DNA from 4 places in the Pseudodesulfovibrio thermohalotolerans genome. Region 1 is predicted to be linked to each of the others. Evidence: predicted binding sites of a transcription regulator. Region 1 holds the regulator's gene; each other region holds the start of a gene.
What was found. The regulator sigma-54, encoded in region 1, starts transcription at its own class of promoters, with help from an activator protein. The targets are predictions, from matches to a motif close to CTGGCACGGNNNNTGCTT.
Positions count from the first base shown of each region.

Region 2: the regulator sigma-54 is predicted to act here: its motif matches at 3,775-3,792, upstream of hpsG ((2S)-3-sulfopropanediol dehydratase).
Region 3: the regulator sigma-54 is predicted to act here: its motif matches at 2,610-2,627, upstream of LF599_RS15620 (NifB/NifX family molybdenum-iron cluster-binding protein).
Region 4: the regulator sigma-54 is predicted to act here: its motif matches at 2,229-2,246, upstream of nifJ (pyruvate:ferredoxin (flavodoxin) oxidoreductase).

Region 1 is NZ_CP120635.1:2,069,332-2,074,775, reverse strand. Features, by position in the region: gene lptC (LPS export ABC transporter periplasmic protein LptC) at 1-209, shown strand, start outside; gene lptA (lipopolysaccharide transport periplasmic protein LptA) at 250-1,053, shown strand; gene lptB (LPS export ABC transporter ATP-binding protein) at 1,056-1,781, shown strand; gene rpoN (RNA polymerase factor sigma-54) at 2,019-3,428, shown strand; gene hpf (ribosome hibernation-promoting factor, HPF/YfiA family) at 3,465-4,004, shown strand; gene LF599_RS09840 (PTS sugar transporter subunit IIA) at 4,007-4,456, shown strand; gene rapZ (RNase adapter RapZ) at 4,475-5,356, shown strand; gene LF599_RS09830 (PTS sugar transporter subunit IIA) at 5,359-5,444, shown strand, end outside.
Region 2 is NZ_CP120635.1:248,813-254,256, forward strand. Features, by position in the region: gene LF599_RS01180 (TRAP transporter large permease) at 1-175, opposite strand, end outside; gene LF599_RS01185 (TRAP transporter small permease) at 175-678, opposite strand; gene LF599_RS01190 (TRAP transporter substrate-binding protein) at 746-1,747, opposite strand; gene LF599_RS01195 (amidohydrolase family protein) at 2,558-3,388, opposite strand; gene hpsG ((2S)-3-sulfopropanediol dehydratase) at 3,881-5,444, shown strand, end outside.
Region 3 is NZ_CP120635.1:3,326,093-3,331,536, forward strand. Features, by position in the region: gene LF599_RS15605 (hydrogenase maturation nickel metallochaperone HypA/HybF) at 3-359, shown strand; gene hypB (hydrogenase nickel incorporation protein HypB) at 375-1,034, shown strand; gene LF599_RS15615 (sigma-54 interaction domain-containing protein) at 1,189-2,520, shown strand; gene LF599_RS15620 (NifB/NifX family molybdenum-iron cluster-binding protein) at 2,676-3,026, shown strand; gene LF599_RS15625 (Mrp/NBP35 family ATP-binding protein) at 3,139-4,014, shown strand; gene LF599_RS15630 (N-acetylneuraminate synthase family protein) at 4,149-5,240, opposite strand; gene LF599_RS15635 (winged helix-turn-helix transcriptional regulator) at 5,243-5,444, opposite strand, start outside.
Region 4 is NZ_CP120635.1:2,557,181-2,562,624, reverse strand. Features, by position in the region: gene nifJ (pyruvate:ferredoxin (flavodoxin) oxidoreductase) at 1-2,149, opposite strand, end outside; gene LF599_RS12180 (DNA-3-methyladenine glycosylase I) at 2,498-3,052, opposite strand; gene LF599_RS12175 (sigma-54-dependent transcriptional regulator) at 3,061-4,503, opposite strand; gene LF599_RS12170 (hybrid sensor histidine kinase/response regulator) at 4,505-5,444, opposite strand, start outside.

The DNA of each region.
Region 1 (5,444 bases):
TGGATGCCCAGCAGCTTGATTATGTGGGGGCGATAGGTAAGGTGTACCTCAAAGGCGGCGTCTCGTTGCGCCGTTCCGACATGATCGTCCAGGCCAAGGCCCTGGAGATCGATCTTGTCACGAGACAACTGGTGGCCGCAGGTGGCGTGGAAGCGTTGCTGGCCCCCGAGGGACTGGTTGGAAGTCCTTTGCAAGACGACAAGGAATAAGACGTTGCTGAATACGGTTCGCCAAACGGTTATTTTGCTGATGCTGGTTGTGCTCCTGATTCCGGCCGGGGCGATGGCCCAGGACTGGGGCGAGGTGTCCGAGGCTACGGTCAACCTCAACGTTCGCAAGGAACCCGCTCCGGGCTCGGCTCATGTGGTCACGCTGACCAAAGGGCAGCGGGTGAGGACCGACTTTCCGCAAAACGGCTGGGTGGCAGTATTCGAACTCGATGAAAAGGAACGCGACCTGTCCAAAGCCATCGGGTATGCCAACGCCAAATATTTCAAAACAGTACAGGTGAAGAAGGCCGAACCCACGCCGGCCGCCGCTCCGCAACAGGATTCCGGCGAAGGCGAGGTCAAGGCGCCCGTGGCCGAGACTCCGCCGCCCGCATCCGTTCCGGTGAGTGTCGATCCGAGCCGTGCGCCGGTAAAGATCACCTCCGACCGCATGACCTATGACGAGGCGGGCAAGGTCATTTCCTTCGAAGGCAACGTTGTCGCGGTCCACGGCGAACTGACCCTTTGGGCCGACAAACTTTCGGCCTACCTTTTGGCTGACGGACAGAGGAAATTCTCGGCCGACAGCGTTGAGCGAATCGTTGCCGAGGGCAGTGTTCGAGCCAAGAAGGGCAACACCGAGGGAACCTGCGGCAGACTGACCTATCTGGTCGGCCCGCAGCTTCTCAAGATGGAACAGAATCCCAAGTTGCAGGACGGCCCCAATTCCCTGACGGGCGAAGTCATCAATTTCCATATCAAGGACGACCGGTCGGAGGTCATAGGCGGCGAGCAGCGCGTCAAGGCCATCTTCATGACCCCCGGCAACATGAAGGTGCAATAGCCATGGGCGAAGGTCTGCGCGCAACCAACCTGTCCAAGCGGTACGGCCAGAAAGAGGTCGTGCATGGCATCAACATCGAGCTCAACTCCCGGGAAGTCGTCGGCCTGCTTGGCCCGAACGGCGCGGGAAAGACCACGACGTTCTACATGCTTGTGGGCATCGTGCAGCCCAATACCGGGGTGGTCACCCTGGATGGGCAGGAGCTTACGGACAAACCGCTGCACGAACGCGCCCGGCTTGGGGTAAGTTATCTGCCGCAGGAAAGCTCCATCTTCAAGAAGCTGACCGTGCGCCAGAATTTGGAGATCATTCTCGAACAGACCTCCATGACTTCCAAGGAGCAGCGGGCGAGGGCGGATGAATTGCTTGAGATGTTCACCATCACCAAGCTGGCGGATCAGGCGGCCATGTTTTTGTCCGGCGGTGAGCGGCGCAGGCTGGAGATTGCCAGGGCGCTTATTCTCGACCCGCAGTTCATTCTTCTTGATGAGCCATTCGCGGGTATCGACCCCATCGCGGTCATCGACATCCAGGAAATCATCTCCGTACTCAAGTCCATGGAGATCGGTATTCTCATTTCCGACCACAACGTTCGGGAAACTTTGAATATTTGTGACAGAGCCTATCTCGTTTACGAAGGTACGGTCATTCTTGAAGGGGCTCCGACCGATATCGTGAAGTCCAGCCGAGCCCGGCAGATTTATCTGGGCGAAGATTTCCGGCTCTGATTCACCGCCCACATCTTTTTTTAGCTTTCTCGATTTACACTGTACCCAAAGGTTGGTACACTTTTTTCATACCATAATATATTCGATTGATTGCGAATAGAAACAGGATGTTATCACAATGGTGTTGCATCCTTTAATTCGTTGTGGCATAGTTCAACCGAAAGAAATGGCAAGCCGAGCAAAAAAAATTTCTTTATCCGGCAGCCGATAAACGCAACCCTAAGCGAGTGACGAATCATGGGATTGGAACTTCGACAACAGCTCAAGCTCTCACAGCAACTGGTCATGACGCCCCAGTTGCAGCAGGCCATCAAGCTGCTGCAACTCTCCCGTCTTGAACTGTTGGAGACGGTGCAGCAGGAATTGTTGGAGAATCCTTTCCTGGATGAGACCGAAACCGAAACCGAGGTATCGGACAAGTCCGAGGTTCTGACCGAGTCTCAGGCCGAAGAGGAACTGGTCCGCAATGCGGATTGGGAGAACTATCTCGGCGAATTTTCCTCCACCTCCAAGCAGGCGTTGTCCCGCGACCTGGAAGTGCCTGAGGAGGGCGTTTCCTTTGAGGCGCGGTTGGCTTCCAAGCCGTCCCTGGAAGGCCATCTCAATTGGCAGATGCGGCTTTCCAGTTTCAGCGAAAGCGAGCTTGCGATTGGTGATGTCATCCTCGGCAATCTTGATTCCAACGGCTATCTCCAGGCTTCCATGGAAGAGTTGACCGCCATGGTTCAGGCTTCCGAGGAGGAGATTGAGAGCGTACTCACTCGCATTCAGCATCTCGATCCCGTCGGGGTGGGCGCGCGCACTCCGCAGGAGTGTCTTCTGGTTCAGATGGAGGTTCTTGATTACGACGACCCGATCCTGGTGTCCCTCGTGCAGGACCATCTGGAAGATCTGGAAAAGAACCGCTACAAGCCCCTTGCCCGCAAGTTCAAGATTTCCATGGAAGAGCTCAAGGAGTATTTGGATCTTCTCCAGACCCTGGACCCCATGCCGGGCGCCAATTTTTCCAGCACTGAGCCGCACTATGTCAGCCCTGATGTCTTCGTCTACAAATACGGGGAAGATTTTGTCATCATTCTTAATGAAGATGGGATGCCCCGTTTGCAGATGAACACCTTCTACATGGACTCCATGAAGGGGGCGGCCGACAAGGAAAAGGAATACTTTCAGGAAAAGATGCGCTCCGCCGCGTGGTTGATGAAAAGTCTGTACCAGCGGCAGCGAACCTTGTATAAAGTAGTTGAAAGTATTGTCGGTTTTCAAAGAGCCTTTTTCGAGGAAGGCGTAACAAAGCTCAAACCCCTGATCCTCAAGGAGGTGGCTGAGGATATAGAGATGCACGAGTCCACCGTGAGCCGGATCACTACCAGCAAGTATGTTTCGACTCCTCATGGAATTTTCGAGTTGAAGTTCTTCTTCAACTCGGCCCTGGACCTCAATGACGGTTCCCAGGTGGGTTCGGAGAGCGTCAAGGCGCTCATCAAGCAAATGATCTCGGAAGAAGACACGAAGAAACCGCTCAGTGACGAGAGAATCGGCGAAATCCTCCAGGAAAAGCTGGAAGTGAATATCGCCAGGCGCACGGTCGCCAAATACCGCTCGGCCATGGGCATTCCTTCTTCTTCCAAACGCAAGCAGTATTTCTAGATTCTGCTTGCCGCAAACGCAACCAGGAGGCAGCGTATGAACATCAGCTTCACTTTCAAGAATTTCGAGCCTTCCGATCACCTCAAGGGGTACGCGGAAAAGCGTTTTGAAAAGGTAGCGAAATACGTTTCCGATGCGGAAGCAGATCTCCAGGTCAATTTGTTGGTCGACAAGTTCCGCCACAAGGCGGATGTGATCCTGAACTCGGATCGCATTCATATCTCGGCCTACGAAGATTCTGAAGATATGTATTCGACCATCGACATGGTCCTGGACAAGCTGGAAGCCCAGCTCCGCAAGATGCGGGAAAAGATGAAGAACCGCCCCAGACAGGCGCGTCCCAATAAAATGGCGCAGATGAACTACCTGTCCTTCGAGGAAGGCGGCGGTGCAGCTCCAACCATCGTTGGCTCCGACGCATACGAGCCCAAGCCCATGTCCGTGGACGAGGCCGCCATGCAGTTGGATGCCCTTGAAAATGAGTTCCTGGTGTTTCGCAATTCGGAGACCGAAGGCGTTAACGTCATATACAAGAGAAAAAACGGCGATTACGGACTGATCGACCCCGGTAACTAAGCATGAAACTCAGTGATTATCTGGCGAAGGAGCTGATCCTTCCCGAATTGCAGTCCGAGAACAAGTCGGACGTATTGCATGAACTAGTCGCCCCCTTGGGCGAACAATATCCAGAGATGGACACGGACCTGGCGGTCCGTGTCCTTCTCGATCGAGAAAGACTCGGATCCACCGGGATCGGCGATGGCATCGCCATTCCGCACGGCAAGCTTGAGGACTTGGAGAAGGTCATCGTTGTCGTGGGCCGCAGCCTGAAAGGCGTGGAGTTCGAGGCGCTCGATCACAGCCCCTGCAACATTTTCTTCCTGGTGCTCGCGCCGGAACAGGTGGCGGGTATGCATCTGCGCGTTCTGGCTCAGATATCCCGTCTTCTCAAGGACGAGGAATTCCGCAAGGCTTTCCTCACGGCTGAAGATACTGAGGCTCTCTGGACTCTCCTCAAAAGCGTCTAAACCGATGGGTGTGCACCGATGACGTCGAACAATTCCTTTCCCGTGGTCATCGTTACCGGACTCTCGGGTTCCGGCAAGAGTACGGCTCTTCGGGTTTTCGAAGACCTCGGCTTCTTTTGTATCGACGGCCTGCCGTCCGAAATGTCGCCCAAGCTGGCTGACCTTATTCTCAAGTTCGATACCAAGTATCGGGGGCTTGCGCTAGGCATGGACCTGCGCCAGCTCGAATTTGTGGACGGATGGGCTCAGGCGCTGGAAGGTTTTCGAGAACTCGGCATCACCCCGCAGGTCCTTTTCCTTGAGGCAAAGATGGCTGAGCTGGTCCGTCGTTACGCCACGACCCGTCGGCCGCATCCGCTGGAGTATGGCAATCTCGGGTTGGAACAGGCTTTGGAGAAGGAGAAACAGCTTCTTGAGTTGGTGCGTTCCCAGGCCGCTTTGGTTCTGGATACCACGGACTATTCGATCCATGATTTGCGCCGGGTCATTCAAACAAAATGGTCGGCCCTTGAGGACGTGGGCATGGGTATGCGGGTGCATATCATCACCTTCGGCTTCAAGTACGGCGTGCCCTCCGAGGCGGATTTGGTCTTTGACCTACGTTTTCTGCCCAACCCCTATTTCGACAAATCGTTGCGTCCCATGTCCGGGATGGACAAGGCCGTATCCGATTATGTCCTCAACAACCCCGCCGGAAGTGGTTTCATCAAGCGGTTTCATGAATTCCTGCTTTATATCCTTCCCCTTTATGCAGATGAAGGGCGCTACAGGATAACCCTGGCGCTGGGGTGCACCGGAGGCCGGCATCGGTCGGTATCCGTTGCCGAGTCGGTACTGGCGACACTCAAGGAAAAAGGCTATACAGTATCGATTGAACATCGACACATGGAACTCGGATAGACATGGTTGCAAAAACTGGAAAAAAGGACGGAGTGATCGGCGTGGTACTGGTCACGCACGGTACCTTCGGCGAAAGCTTGCTTCAGGC
Region 2 (5,444 bases), 1.8 Mb from region 1:
CCAGAAGCGGGAACAGGTTCACGCCGTCGAACAGCGAGTTGTGGATAATGGACAGCGGGAGATAGCCGCAGGTCATGATGGCGACGATGGCTGAAATGATCAACGACATGAAGATGGGCATGCCGATGAAGAAACAGACAACCAAAGACACGATGGTTATGGAGAGAGTGGACATTACGCATCCCCTCCAGTGATTTTAGCAAGACTCATCAATTCATGGTTTTTGATAAGGTGCCAATATTTTATGATCAATCTTACGTTCATCAGCAAAAAGCTGGCGGGCAGCATGGCTTCCACATAGCCCTTGACGATCCCCAGTGTCGGGGAGACCTCGGGAAACGCGAAGGCATCCCGGAGAACCAGAACCGACTGATAAGCGATAAAGAAGTTTGCCACCATCCAGAGCGTGTCCGTGAACATGAGGAGAGCCACTCTGCACTTGGGCGGTAGGACCATAAACTGGGCGCTGATGCGTACGTGTTGGGAATGTTTTACGGCCAGTACGCCCCCCATGTACACGGACCAGATGAAGCTGTAGCGGGACAACTCCTCGGTCCATGCCAGGGACGAACTGAGTACAAAACGCATAAAGACCTGCAACGTGAGGGCAAACACCATTGTCGCAATCAAAATCATGCAGGCGCCTTCCTCAAAGTTGGTAAAGAATTTTTTAATCATAGACATTCTCGAATTACCATTGGGGGAGATTATGGGCGGGCCGCAACCCGCCCGTTTGCTTTCAAGTCTAGTCCTGGCCCATGATCTTCAATGCGTTGTCGATCTTGTCCTTTCCACCCACGGTTTCATAATATTCAGGCCACAAGGACCGCGCCTTGTTCATCCATACGTCCTCGTCGCTGAGTTCCTTGAGGACCATGCCGTGCTTGAGACAGTTGTCCAGAGCGGTCTTGTTCTGCTGGGCAACCCATTCCCATTCATGCTCGCAGGCTTCTTTGGCGGCCTTCTTGACCAGGGCCTGGGTGTTGGCGGGCAAGCGTTGGAACCATTTTTCCGAAACCAGCAGGGGGCCCACCCAGAGCATGTAATGCAGATCGGTAATATACTTTTGCACTTCCCAAAACTTCTGGTCCTGGTTGATGGAGTGGGGATTTTCCTGACCGTCGGCAACGCCTTGTTGCAAGGCGTTGAAGGTCTCAGACCACGCCAACGGATGCGGCTCTACGCCCCAGGAGCGGAAAGAGTCGAGCTGGATACGCACCTTGGGCACCCGAATCTTGAGGCCTTGGAGGTCGTCAATCTTGGTGATGTCGTGCTTGGAGTTGGTCAGCACGCGGTAGCCGCCGATGAGCCAGCCCAAGGGGCGGGTCATGCTCTGAGTGGCGACCGTGTCGCCCAGATCTGAAACAAAGCCGTCATTTCTGAAGAGGCTGTATGCATTTTCAATCTGGGGGAAGAGGTAGGGCAGAATGGTAATGGTGGCTGCGGGCGCAAAGGGGGTCAGGTTGCCTGCCGCCAGGACTGCAACGTGGAGCTCGGCGTCGCGGAGCTGCTTCACATTCGCTTGTTCCGATCCCATGGAGCCGCCCAGGAATAGATTTACCCGAACCTTGCCGCCCGACTCCTTTTCAACGATTTCCTTGAATTTTTCCAATGCGACGGCATGAAGGCTTCCGGAGGGATTGGCCGTAGCGGCCATGATCATGGTTCCCTTGTAGTTTTCCGCAAAAGCTGAGGTGGAAAATAGGAACAATGCTGCGGTCATAATCAGGATCAATGTTTTTTTCATTATAGGCTCCAGATTGACAGGTTTTGAGCGGGCTTATGGAAAAGCCCCTTGGCTGCGATGCCTGGGCATCGCGGGCCATCCAGTCGTTTCATTGGTTGACGATTTTACATTTGATTTTCGAAAAGGCTGTAAAATCACAATCTGACTGTATTTAAATAGAACTTACCAGTAGCCATACTGAGCTATGGTCAGAGTCGCGTCTTGAATTGGGCTCCACACCAATTGAGGATACGACGGCAACTCCAGTTCGGCAGAACCCTCACCCGCACGAACTGGTTTATAAATTTGCAAGGAGGGTGCCTCTCTTGTGAAAACAAGAACAATAGCTTGCACAAAGTGTGTGGCTAAGCCACAGCTAATAAGGATAACTACAAGCGTTATTTATACAACATACTAAAAGACTTAGACTATGAATGAGAAAAGGAGTTTCCAAGTCTTTAATAAAAATTTTGAATTTTTCAGATCGTCCAGAATCATCACTTGTGAATTGTAAAACAATTTGAAAAAGGCAAAGGCGACCGTATGTTTCCGCAGTGCAACAAATAGTTTTTTTGCCCGGAAACTAAGTTGTATCCTACTGTTTTTTAGGAATAAAACGTTGGAATGTTGCACGGCGGAAACGGTTGCGCGGCAGCAACAGACAGCTAGAATTTTGGCGTATCAGACTCAGGCGGGGCAAGCAACTTTACCCCTTTCCTGAGACAAATTTCACATGGATGCAGGTGCCGATCCCGGATTGCTTGTCTTTGCTTCGGGCACAAAAAAGGGACGTTTTCACGTCCCTTTGGATAGTGGGTGGGTGCTGGACCTCTATAGGCCGAGCACCTTCTTGGCGTTTTTGAACATGATGGCTTCAAAGACATCATCAGGCAGGCCGAAACCCTTGTACATGGCTATGGCATCGCGGAAGTCGGCCCCGGGATGGGCGCTGGCGAAAAGCAGCTTGTCGCCTATAAGATTGACCGCTGCCTTCACGTACGCTTCTCCGCCGGGATGGCGCTCGTATTCGGACAACTCCATGTACACATTCTCATTGCGCTCGGTGACCATGATGGCCTCTTCGACCCAGGGGTATCCGCCGTGGCTGATGACAATCTTCAGTTCAGGGAAATCGCGCGCGACGTAGTCGATATAACGGGGGGCGGCGTGCTCCATGACGGCGCCCGGCACCAGCGTGCCCGGGCCGGTGGAGACGACAATGGGGATATCCAATTCGCAACACTTGGCATAGATCGGATAATACTTGGCGTCATTCACGAAAAGTTTGGCCAGGTATGGGTCGATGGCCGCGCCATGCATCCCTTCTTCCTTGATCTGGCGAGTCAGCTCGTAAACGCCGTCCATGCCTTTGTGGGGATCTACGCCCATGAATCCGAGGAACATGTCGGGAAATTCCTTAACGAATGACATGACTCCGGCGTTGTTGGCTGCCGCATCATAGGTCATGGAGCAGTCCCGGCCGGTAATGACGGCCTTTACGACATTGTGCTTCTTGATCATTTCCACAACATCAGGGACTTCCTGGGCCACGAGGCGGGTCAGGTCTATTTTGGCAAACATGCCTTTGAACATGGTGCTGTTTGTAAAGCCGTCAATGGTGGCCTGGGTATTCGGCCGAAAACGAAAATCGATAATCTGCACGAGTATTCTCCTTTGAACGAGTGCGTTCGATTGTTCCAGCCCGTTTTGCAAAGGCAGTGCCATGACTTTTCTCGTCAAGGCGCGGTTTATGAAGCAGGGCGCAGGCAAATCGAGAATGTCTGGCAGTGGAACACCGTGCCCATTTCTTTAAAGAAAGCTCAAAGCGTTCTGACGAAGTGAAAATTCATGTTGAAGGCAAGTCGGGACTTTGTGCTCAATTGCAACAAGCGACTTTGTGCGCAACTGCAACAAGCTTGGTAATCAAATGAAATAAAAGAATAAAAATTGATTATGTTGTCGGTGCGCAACAAGATGGCTGGTTTGCTGTTTTTCCCGTCAATAGGGGTTTTAAACGGATAGGTTAGTAAAAACAGTATGTTGAGTGTTTGGCATGATCGATGCTTATTGTGAAGTGCGCTCTGAGCGCGTGGCTCCACAACCATTATTTTAAGAATAAGCACCAGCTAACATTCATTATTTAGGAGTACTGAAATGACCAATTGTGACTGCTGCCTGTCGCCCCAGGAGGCACGGATTGCGAACAGCGTCGACACCCGTGCCGGCCGCGAACGCATCTATGAAATTCTTGATTCTTTCCACATGACCACGCCTTTTATCGACATTGAGCGCGCCCGGTACTTCACCGAGTCCATGAAGGCCACCGAAGGCCAGCCCATGGTCCTGCGTTGGGCCAAGGCTCTGATGAACTGCGCTGAGAAAATGACCGTATATATTACTCCCGGCTCCCTGATCGCCGGTCGTGCAGGCAAGCTTGGCCGTTACGGCATCCTGTACCCGGAGATCGACGGCGACTTCTATTCCATCCTCGGTGAGCTGGACAAACGCGAAAAGAGCCCCTTCAAGATCACTCCTGAGGAAGTCGATATCGTTGTCAACGAAATCGCTCCTTTCTGGAAGGGCAAGACCTACCACGAGCACCTGAACGGAGCCATGCCCGACGACCTGCGTGGCGTGACTTACGACGATGACATGGGCCTGAAGTCTAAGTTCGTTGTCTCCGAAACTTCCTCTTACCGCTCCGCCCTGCAGTGGGTCCACGATTACGACAAGGTTCTGAAGCGCGGTTTCAATGACATCAAGCGTGAAGCCGAGGAACATCTGGCCGAACTCGACGATCAGAGCCCGGTCCAGATGTGGGAAAAGCGTCCCTTCTACGAGGCCATGGTCATCATCTGCGATGCCATCACGCTGTGGGCCCGCCGCCACGCCGATCTCGCCCGCGATCTGGCCGCCAAGGAGACCGACAAGATCCGCAAGGCCGAGCTGCTGGCCATGGCGGACCGTTGTGAGCGTATGCCCGCCGAGCCCGCCAAGGACTTCCGCGACGCCATCCAGTCCCAGTGGTTCGTGCAGATGTTCTCTCGCATCGAGCAGAAGGCTTCCGCCATCATCTCCAACGGCCGCATGGACCAGTACCTGTTCCCGTACTACGAGCAGGACCTCGAAGCCGGTACCTTGACCCGCGAACAGGCCAAGGAGCTGCTGGAAATGATGTGGGTTGAGATGGCTCAGTTCATCGACCTCTACATCAACCCCACCGGCAATGAGTTCAATGAAGGCTATGCCCACTGGGAAGCCGTCACCATCGGCGGCCAGACCCCGCAGGGCGAGGACGCCACCAATGACCTGTCCTACCTCTTCCTGGAGTCCAAGCGTGAGTTTCCGTTGAACTACCCCGACCTGGCCGCCCGTATCCACTCCTGTTCCCCGGAGCGGTTCCTGGCCGAAATAGCCGAGACCATCAAGGACGGCTCCGGTTTTCCGAAGCTTATCAACGATGAGGAAGTCATTCCCCTGTACACCGCCAAGGGTGCTCCTTACGACCAGGCCATGGACTACTCCGTCTCCGGCTGCACCGAAGCCCGTATGCCCAACATCGAGACCTACACCTCCGGTTGTGTGTACGTTAACTTCGCCACGGCCGTTGAAATGACCATGCACAACGGACGTATGCTCAAGTACGGTGACGAAGTCATCGGCCTTGAAACCGGCGACGTCACTGAGATGAAGACCTGGGACGAGTTCTACGACGCCT
Region 3 (5,444 bases), 1.3 Mb from region 1:
CCATGCATGAAATGTCGATTGTCGAATCCATCCTTGGCATCCTGCGCGAAGAGATGGTCAAGTATGACGGCCAGAAGCTCACGAAAGTGACCATCAAGAACGGCAGACTTGCCGGAGCGGTCACCGAATCCCTTCAGTTCGCCTGGGAAGCGCTCATTCCCGGCGGAGAATTCGACGGAGCCGAGCTAGAAGTCATCGAAGTGCCGGTGAAGGTTGCCTGTGGCGAATGCGGAGAGATCTTCAGCCCGGAGCACACCCGATGTATGCCCTGCCCCAAGTGCGACGCCCTGCTGGGCCACGAGGTGCTGGAGGGCAAGGAACTGCTCATCGACTCCATCGAAGTGGACGACCAGCAATAAAGACAAGGAGAAACCATGTCCAAGGAAGTGACCATAGTTCGCAATGTTCTCGAAGCCAACGACAGGCTGGCTGACGAGTTGCAGAAGAAATTTCGGGTCAAGAAGATCCTGTGCCTGAACCTGATGAGTTCGCCGGGCGCGGGCAAGACGACCCTGCTCGAACGGACTCTGACCGACCTCAAGGACGAGTTCAAGATGGCGGTCATTGAAGGCGACCTGCAGACCGACAACGACGCCCAGCGCGTTGCCGCCACCGGCGCACAGGCCGTGCAGATCAACACCGAGGGCGGCTGCCACCTGGATTCCGGCATGGTCATGGACGCACTCAAGGCCATCGACACCGACGATCTGGACATCCTTTTCGTGGAAAACGTGGGCAACCTGGTCTGCCCGGCAGAATTTAACGTGGGTGAAGACTACAAGGTCACTCTCCTGTCCGTGGCCGAGGGCGACGACAAGCCCGAGAAATACCCGTTCATGTTCCACATCTCCGCGGTCATGCTGCTCAACAAGGTGGACCTGCTCCCCTACGTGGATTTCGACCTCCAAAAGGCCGAAAATCACGCCAAGAAGCTGAACAAGGACATCGAGGTCATGCCCATCTCCGCGCGGACCGGCGACAACATGGAGCAGTGGTACGAGTGGCTTCGCAAGAAGCGCGCCGAGAAACTGTAGTCGACACGCTTCACAGCCGACTATGAACGACAGGGCCGCCTCAGGGCGGCCTTTTTTCATGCCCCGTTCCTGCCTGGCAGTACCCGGACAAAGTGGGCGAATTTTTCGCCCATCACCTCTTGGCAAGCAGGCCGGACGGATGTAGGGTCGGCCCATGCCGTTCCCAAAAGACCTACCGCTCGAAGCCGTGTTCGCGTCCATCGCCGACGGATTGTTTACCGTGGACGCGGACTGGAACGTGACCTATTTCAACGAATCCGCGCAGCGGATCACCGGCATTTCCAGTGATGACGCCCTGGGCCGCAAGTGCTGGGACGTGTTCCGCTCCTCGCTCTGCGACGGCCAATGCGCGCTCAAGTCCTGCATCCGCAAGGGCGGGCGCATCGTCAACAAGTCCATCTTCATCGTCCGCTCCGACGGCACCACCCTGCCCATCGCCATCTCGGCCTCGCCCCTGAAGGACAACGACGGCAACGTGATCGGCGGGGTGGAGACCTTCCGCGACCTGACCGACATCCACGTGGCCCGGCAACAGGCCAAGGACATATACAGGTTCGAGAACATCGTGGGCCGCAGCCAGGCGTTGGAAAAAATATTCCGCATCCTGCCGCAGATCAGCCGGTCCGAGGCCACGACCCTGCTGCTGGGCCAGAGCGGCACCGGAAAGGAACTTTTCGCCCGGGCCATCCATTCCCTGAGCCCGCGCCGGGACGGGCCGTTCGTCGCGGTGAACTGCGGCGCGTTGCCCGACACCCTGCTGGAATCCGAGCTGTTCGGCTACAAGGCCGGAGCCTTCACCGACGCGCGCAAGGACAAGCCGGGCCGGTTCGAACTGGCCGACGGCGGCACGGTCTTTCTGGACGAGATAGGCGACATGCCCCAGAACCTCCAGGTCAAACTCCTGCGCTTCCTCCAGGAAAAGACCTTCGAGCCGCTTGGCGGCCTCACTCCGATGCACGCCGACGTGCGCGTGGTAGCCGCCACCAACCGGAATCTGGAAGACGCCGTGGCCGAAGGGACGTTCCGCCAGGACCTCTTCTACCGGCTCAACGTGGTCACCCTGACCCTGCCCCCGCTGACCGAGCGGCAGGAGGACCTGCCCCTGCTCATCGACCACTTCCTCGCCGAGTTCAACGGACTGCGCAACAAGGCCATCCGGGGCGTCAGCGAGGACGCCATGCACGTGCTCATGCGCCACGACTACCCTGGCAACGTGCGCGAGCTGGAAAACATCCTTGAATACGCCTTCATCCTCTGCCCGGACGGATTCATCCAGGTGGAGCATCTCCCGGAATACCTTCACCCGGCCAAGCCCTCCGCCGATGCGCCCGACGGGCTGTCCGGGACCATGGACGCCATCAAGCGCCGTGCCGCCAGGGAAGCCGTGCGCCGCAACAGCGGCAAACGCATGGCCGCGTGTCGCGAACTCGGCATCACCAAAGACACTTTGCGCCGCCTGCTGGTCGGTTCCGATCAGGGCGAATAATTCGCCATCACCTTACATTTCGGGCGAATAATTCGCCCAACAGAACGACCCTCTACAATTTAACATATTGAATTTATTATGATTTTAATTTGGCACAGTCCATGCTTATTTAAAAACAACCGGTTCGGGTCCTGCCGGACATTTGGAGAGAGACGATGAAGACGGATTCCGCCAAGCTGATCTGCCTGGCGTGCTACCAGGACCGACTGGCGTCCGTGTGCGAGAACGCGGACGGATACAAGCTGTTTGAAATACGTGACGACAACTTTTACCCCGCAGGCCTCCTATCCCTTCCCTCAAAGGACCCTATGGACAGGACATCCGCCATATTGGCCTGCGGGGTAACCATTTTTTTGTGCGGGGCCATCCGCAACCGGACCCGGCACGCCCTGGAGCGAGCCGGAATCACGGTCATCCCCTGGCTGACAGGCACCGAGAATCAGGTGCTCGAAGGCTACCTCCACGATGGCCTCGCCGAATTGACCATGCCCGGAGCGACGGTTTGACTTTTTTCGGGCCATGGTTATCTCTCTGTGACCCGGCCGCGACCGTTCGCCGGTTCGGGACCTGCATGTACTTCTAAGGCGGCTTCGGGTCGCCGTTTTTCAGGAGAATAGTATGAGTGGTTGTGAAGGATGTTCCTCCGCCTCGCCTGACGGAACCTGTACCAGCACCACGGGCTGCGACAAGCCCGAAGAGCAAAAACTGCAAAAGACCCTGGGCCGCATCAAACACAAGATTGTGGTTATGTCCGGCAAGGGCGGCGTGGGCAAGTCCACCGTGGCCGCAAACATCGCCGTGGCCCTGTCCCTCGCGGGCAAGAAGGTCGGTCTGCTCGACGTGGACGTGCACGGCCCAAGCGTGCCGCGTCTGCTCTCCCTCAAGGGCCAGCAGCCGCACATCGGCGACCAGGTCATGGAACCTGTGCCCTGGAGCAAGAACCTGTCGGTCATGTCACTCGGCTTTCTGCTCCAGGACGATCGCCAGGCCGTCATCTGGCGTGGTCCGGTCAAGATAGGTCTCATTAAACAGTTCGTCGAAGACGTCATGTGGGGCGATCTCGACTACCTCATCGTCGACTGCCCTCCGGGAACCGGCGACGAGCCCCTGTCCACCATGCAAACCCTCGGCCCCACCGCCATGGCCGTCATCGTCACCACCCCGCAGGGCGTGGCCATCGACGACGTCCGCCGGTCCGTGTCCTTTGTCGGCGAAGTGGGCAACCGCGTGCTCGGCATCGTTGAAAACATGTCCGGCTTCGCCTGCCCCGATTGCGGCAAGGTCCACGACATCTTCAAGTCCGGCGGCGGCGAAGCCCTCGCCAAGGAAGCGGGCGTCCAGTTCCTCGGCCGCATCCCTCTCGATCCGGCCGTGGCCGAATCCGGCGACGAAGGCTACCCCTTCATGAAAGTCCACCGCGATACCGCTACAGGCAAGGCCATGGAAAAGATCATCGCTCCTGTCCTCGCCCTCCCCGACCCGCCCAAGGCATAGTCGGACGCAGCGTCAAGAATCAAGGCGGCCGCGCATTGCGCGACCGCCTTTTTTTGCGCCCCGGTTTTCAAAGGCGCAAAAAAAAGTGTGGACGCATCCCGCGCCCACACTTTTTCACGACTTGTGTATTCGTCCTAAGACGAAGCGGCTCCGGCGCAAGCGGACTGAGTAAGCCTGAGGGTATCCCATTGGGCGGGCTCCTCGTGCTTGACGGGGCGATTGAGGGCTGCGCCGAGGACTTCGTCCCAATGGACCGGGGAGATGCCCACGCGCGGGCAGCGGGTGGTCAGGTCGGCCTCGGTGAGCACGTGCCCGGCGGGCAGGTCCCGAGAAAACACGATGCACTTGCGAAGTTTTTTGGCGGCGGCCTGTTCATCGGGGAAGACGACCTTGCCCTTGACCTGGACGGCCTTTTCGACCTCGCGGATCATGGTCACCATGGCGGCCAGCTCGGCAGGTTCGAGAGAGGCCTGGTGATCGGTGCCCTTGAGGGTCTTGTCCAGGGTGAAATGGCGTTCGACCACGCAGGCGCCCAGAGCGGCGGCACCCACGCTGGGGCCGATGCCCTTTTCATGGCCGGAATAGCCCACGGGCACGCCATAGCGTTCGCGCAGGGCGTCCATGACGGGCAGGCCGATATGTTCTTCCGGGCAAGGATAGGTGGAATTGCAATGCAGAAGGATGATGTTGTCGTGGAAGGCGCGGATCTCGGCCATGGCCACGTCGATATCATCCAGGCCGCTCATGCCGGTGGACAGGATGACAGGAATGTCGGCCTTGGCGTATTTGCGCACCAGGGGGACATTGACGAGTTCGGCGGAGCTGATCTTGAGCAGCTCCACGTCCAGTTCGAGAATCTGGGCCAGGCTCGGATCGTCCCAAGCGGAGGCGAAAAAGACGAGGCCGAGGGATTCGCTGTACTCCTTGAGCCGGGCCATCTGATCGATGGACAGTTCAAGGGCGTTGCGATGCTCGCCGTAGGTGGGGCCGAAGCTGTTGGGGCCGGTATAGGGCGCGGCCCGTCCCTGACGGGTAAGCAGCGCCTCGCTGTCCCGCTTCTGGAACTTGACTCCCTGGACTCCGGCGGCAGCGGCCTCGTCGAGCATCCGCTTGGCGATGTCGAATTCGCCCTGGTGGTTGTTGCCGATTTCCGCGACCACGAAGCAGGGATGCCCCTTGCCGATAGTGACGCCCGAACGCAATGTGACGGATTGGATCTGTTTCATAATCAGAATCTCACGATTTGAAATCCGCGCTTTTCGGAATAGGGCTTGATCTGTTCGTATATCTCGCCCTGCTTGCCAAAGGAGGTGATGACCACGGCGTCGCAGTCCACCTGATCCAGGACATGCGGTGCGGAAACCACGTGCCCGTTGAAAATCTGCCCCTGTTTCCTGGTATCGTTGTCCAGCAGGGCCTTGACGCGAAAG
Region 4 (5,444 bases), 490 kb from region 1:
AGGCCGGAGCGTTCTTCATCTCATCGTCGGAGACCAGCACCGGGCGCAGGGCGGAGTGCGGGCAGACGAAGGCGCACTGGTTGCACTGGATGCAGTTGTCGGCGATCCACTCGGGGACCTTGATGGCCACGCCGCGCTTTTCGTACTTGGAGGTGGAAAGCGGCACGGTGCCGTCCACGGAGAACACGGAAACCGGCAGGTCGTCGCCCTTCTGGGCCAGGACCGGACGCATGATGTTCTTGACGTAATCGGGCTCGTCGGTGTCGGCCTTCGGGTCGTCGGCCAGGTCGGCCCAGGAGGCCGGGATGGCGATCTCGACGATGGCGTCGGCGGCCTTGTCGACGGCGGCGCAGTTCATCTCGACGATCTGCGGGCCCTTCTTGCCGTATGCCTTGTCGATGCCGTCCTTGAGCAGGCTGACGGCCTGTTCGAAGGGAATGACGTCGGCCAGCTTGAAGAAGGCGGTCTGCATGACCATGTTGATGCGGCCGCCCAGTCCCACTTCGCCGGCGATCTTGACAGCGTCGACGGTGTAGAACTTGAGGTTCTTCTGCGCGATGGTGCGGCGCATGGCGGCGGGCAGCTCCTTGTCCATCTGGTCGGCGGTCCAGGAACAGTTCAGCACGAAGGTGCCGCCGTCCTTGATGCCGTCGAGGACGTCATACAGGTGCACGTAGCTCGGGTTGTGGCAGGCCACGTAGTCGGCCGAAGTGACCAGGTAGGTGGACTGGATGGGGGAGTGGCCGAAGCGCAGGTGGGAGATGGTGATGCCGCCGGACTTCTTGGAGTCGTAGGCGAAGTAGCCCTGCGCGTACATGTCGGTGTTGTCACCGATGATCTTGATGGCCTGCTTGTTGGCACCGACGGTTCCGTCAGAACCGAGACCCCAGAACTTGCACTGGACGGTGCCTTCAGGGGTGGTGTCCAGGGTCCCGGTCGTGACGAGGGAGGCGTTGGTGACGTCGTCCTCGATACCCACGGTGAAGTGGGACTTGGGAGCGTCGGTCGCCATGTTGTCGAACACGGCCTTGGCCATGGCGGGCGTGAACTCCTTGGAGCCCAGGCCGTAGCGGCCGGCGGTGACGACGGGGCCGTTGCCCTGTTCCAGGAAGACGGTGCTGACATCCTGGTACAACGGATCGCCCAGCGCGCCCGGCTCTTTGGTGCGGTCGAGCACGGACACGTACTTGGCGGACTTGGGCAGCACGGCCAGGAAATGCTTGGCGGAGAACGGACGGTACAGGCGCACCTTGATGAGGCCGACCTTTTCGCCGTCTTCAACCATGTGGTTGACAACTTCCTCGATGGTCTCGCAGGAGGAGCCCATGGAGATGACGACGCGTTCCGCATCGGCGGCGCCGACGTAGTCGAAGGGCTTGTAGTTGCGGCCGGTGAGGGCGGAAACCTTGTCCATGTACTCTTCCACGATGGCCGGGATGGCTTCGTAGTAGCTGTTGGAGGCTTCGCGGCCCTGGAAGTAGATGTCCGGGTTCTGGGCGGTGCCGCGGATGTCCGGATGCTCGGGGTTCATGGAGCGGTTGCGGAACTCGGCCACCTTCTCCATGTTCAGCAGGGGCTTCATGTCTTCGTAGTCGATGGTCTCGATCTTCTGAATCTCGTGAGAGGTGCGGAAGCCGTCGAAGAAGGAGACGAAAGGCACGCTGGCCTCGATGGTGGCCAGATGGGAGACCAGGGCGAGGTCCATGACTTCCTGGACAGAGGCGGAGGCCAGCATGGCGAAGCCGGTCTGGCGGCAGGCCATGACGTCCTGGTGGTCGCCGAAGATGGACAGGGCGTGGGCCGCGAGGGCGCGGGCGGACACATGGAAGACGCAGGGCAGCAGTTCGCCGGCGATCTTGTACATGTTCGGGATCATCAGCAGCAGGCCCTGGGAGGCGGTGAAAGTGGTGGTCAGCGCGCCGCCGGCGAGACCGCCGTGCACGGCGCCCGCGGCGCCTGCCTCGGACTGCAGTTGGCGGACCTCAACGGTCTGCCCGAAAATATTCTTGCGGCCTTGTGCCGCCCATTCATCCGCGATCTCGCCCATGGTGGACGAGGGCGTGATGGGGTAGATGGCGGCGGTTTCACTCATGGCATAGGCCACCCAGGCGGCGGCGGTGTTGCCATCCATCGTTTTCATCTTGGACATTAGATTCTTCTCCTAATTGGGGTCGTCGGATTTTTAGGCGTCCGCAGCGCGGACCCTTTCCTTTGAAGACACTGACACTACTCAACATTCGTGCCAACTTTGTGAAAAAGCAAATCAGCCGTACTTTCAGCATGTTATGGAAAAGCAGACGAGAAGGAGGGGGCGTGTCGGACACGAAGTCGAGTCTGAAAAATAGGACGGAAAAAATAATATGGATATGATAAAATCACGGACCACGGGGTTTCCCGCCCAAAAAACTGGTTCGAGAAACACGAAAAAAGGACTGTCCAAAAAAACGGACAGTCCGGAAAAGCCCATGATACGGGGAATATGGAGTGGTCAGCCCTGCTAAATGACGGCCCAGGGCGGTCCGGCTTTCAGGATTTTTCGATGTATCGGGCAGGACTCCGCGTGAGCGCCTTTGAGGTAGCCCGAACTCATGAGGAACTCGCCCACTATTTCACCGCCCACGAATTTGAAGCGGCTCTTGAAGAGTTTGACCCACTCCTGTTTGTCCAGGGGGTGATGGGCGTCGAGCCACGCCTTGAAGGAGCCGTATTCGCGTTGGAGTTCCAGCACGGCCCCGGCGTTGTGGATGGCGGCGTCGATCTTGAGCCGGTTGCGGATGATTCCGGCGTCGGCCAGGAGCCTAGTCCGGTCCGATTCTCCGTAGGCGGCCACGGTGGGGATGTCGAATCCGTCGAACGCCTTGCGGAAGTTCTCTTCCTTGTTGAGGATAGTTCGCCAACTCAGTCCGGCCTGATTGATCTCCAGGATGAGCAAGGCGAACAGTTCGTTGTCGTCCACAACCGGGAAGCCGTACCGGGTGTCGTGGTAAACGCGGTCCAGGTCGTCAGCCGCCCGGGCGGCGCAGAGGTCGCAATAGGTGGCGAAGTCGGCCATACCGTCTCCTAGAGAGACAGGCCGTACTTCTTGAGCAGGCCGTAAAAGTGGGAGCGGGAGAGCTTGGATACTTCGAGAATGCGGGACAGGTCGCCGTCGCACTGGCGGATAAGTTCGCCCAGGTAGACCTTCTCGGCGGTGCTCTTGAAATCGCGCAGGGTGGGCAGTTCCTGTTCGAAAATGTCTTCGAAGATGTCCTGTCCGATTTTTCGGACTGGTTCCGTGTAGCGCGGTGCGCGGGCTTCTTCCTCGGGGGCCGCGTTGGTCATGCGCTCGATCTGTTCCTTGGCCACCCGAATGCGGAGTTCGCGCGGCAGGTGCATGGCGTAAAGCGTCTTTTCGGTGCCCGATGTGACCACGGCCCGTTCCAGGATGTTGAACAGCTCACGCACGTTGCCGGGCCAGTCGTAGTTTTCCAGTGCCGGATGGAAGTCCGATCCGAAGGATTTGAGCGGCATGGAGTATTGACGGCAGAGCTGGTTGACCCGGTAGGTGGCCAGGGACTTGATGTCTTCGGGGCGTTCCCGAAGAGGCGGCAGGTGGATGTGCATCGTCTTGAGGCGATACAGCAGGTCGGAACGGAACGTTCCCTTTTCGACCATGTCGTCCAGGTCGCGGTTGGTGGCCGCAACCAGCCGGAAATCACTGGTCTGCTCGCGGGTATCGCCCACCGGGCGGAAAGTGCGCTCCTGCAGAACGCGCAGGAAGGCCTTTTGCATGGACAGCGGCATTTCGCCCACCTCGTCCAGGAACAGGGTGCCGCCGTCGGCCAGTTTGACCAGGCCGATGCGGTCGTTCTGGGCGCCGGTGAAGGCTCCTTTGCGGTGTCCGTACAGGGTGGATTCCAGCAGGGATTCCGTAAGCCCCGCGCAGTCCACCACCACGAAATTGCCGGTCTTGCGCTTGGAGTTGGCGTGGATGGTGGAAGCGAACAGCTCCTTTCCGGTGCCTGTTTCGCCTGTGATGAGCACGTTGGATTCGGACCGGGCCGCCTGGGACAGGAGGTTGAAGCTGGTCTTGATGATCGGGCTTTCTCCGACCACGCCCTTCATCTCCAGATCGCCGTCGCCGTCGCGGCCCCGTTTTTCCTCATGGTATTTGAGGGCGCGGCCCAGGGTCAGGGATATTTCCCGGATGCTGGACGGCTTGAGCAGATAGTCCCAGACGCCGCCCCTGATGGCCAGTTCCGCGCCGTCGGGATCGCCTTTGCCCGTGAGGATTATCACTTCGGGCGGGTCGGGCAGGGCCATGATGTCCGGCAGGATGCCGAGGCCGTTACCGTCGGGCAGGCGCACATCCAGGAATACCACGTCGAAGGCTTTCTTGCGCATCATCCGCAGCCCGGAGTCCAGGGTATGGGCCGAGGCGCATTCGTGCGGCAGCCTGCTAATCAGGCTCTCCATGGTTTCGCAGACCTCAAGGTCGTCGTCTATAATCAAGATGTCCGCCACGTTATTCCCCTTGCGCTTCGTTGTTCAACACGGTGTTGATGGCTCTGGACAGGTCCTTCTTGTCGTAAGGTTTGATAACCACGAGACGGATGTTCGGCAAGTCCGCGGCCGCGGATACGGCATCCTCACGTCCGGAAATGAGGATCACGGGCAGGTCGGGTTCAATGTCCGCGAGCCGTCTGGACAGTTGGGTTCCGCTCATGCCGGGCATGTCGTAGTCCGTGATGACCAGGTCGAATTCGCCTGGCATCTCCTTGACCAGCCGCATGGCCGAGAGCGGGTTTTCCAGTCCGTCCACGAAGTAGCCCATGGTTTCGAGAAGGCGCGGCGTGGTCTGGAGCTGGTCGACGTCGTCCTCAACGAACAGGATGCGCGCTCCGAGGTTGCGGGGTTCGCCGGAAAAGTCCACGTCGCCGCACAGGTCCTCGTCCCCCTTGGGCAGATAGATGGAGAAGGTTGTCCCGCCTCCATCGCGGGGGGCGACCTGAAGGCCGCCCTTGTGGCTGTGTACGATGCCGTGGACGACTGCCAGTCCCAGGCCCGTGCCCTCGGTCTTGTCCTTGGTGGTGAAGAACGGGTCGAATATCTTGTCCACGATGTCCTGTGGAATGCCCGGTCCGTTGTCCTCCACCACCAGCCGGACATATTCACCGGGGGCCAGCCCGAGCATGTCCGCATCCTCGCGGGAGAGTTCGGCCTGGTCCAGGCGGACCTCGATGACCCCGCCCGCCCGACGCAGCGCATGGAAGGAGTTGGTGCAAAGGTTCATGACCACCTGGTGGATCTGGGTCGGGTCTGCGTAGACGCAGGACAGGTTTTCAGCGATGCGCGAGCGGACCTCGATCTTGCGGGGCATGGAGGATTCAAGGAGCCCGAGGGCCTCGGTGATGACCCCGCCCACGTCGGTAGGCCGGAATCCTTCGGTGGAGGGGCGGCTGAAG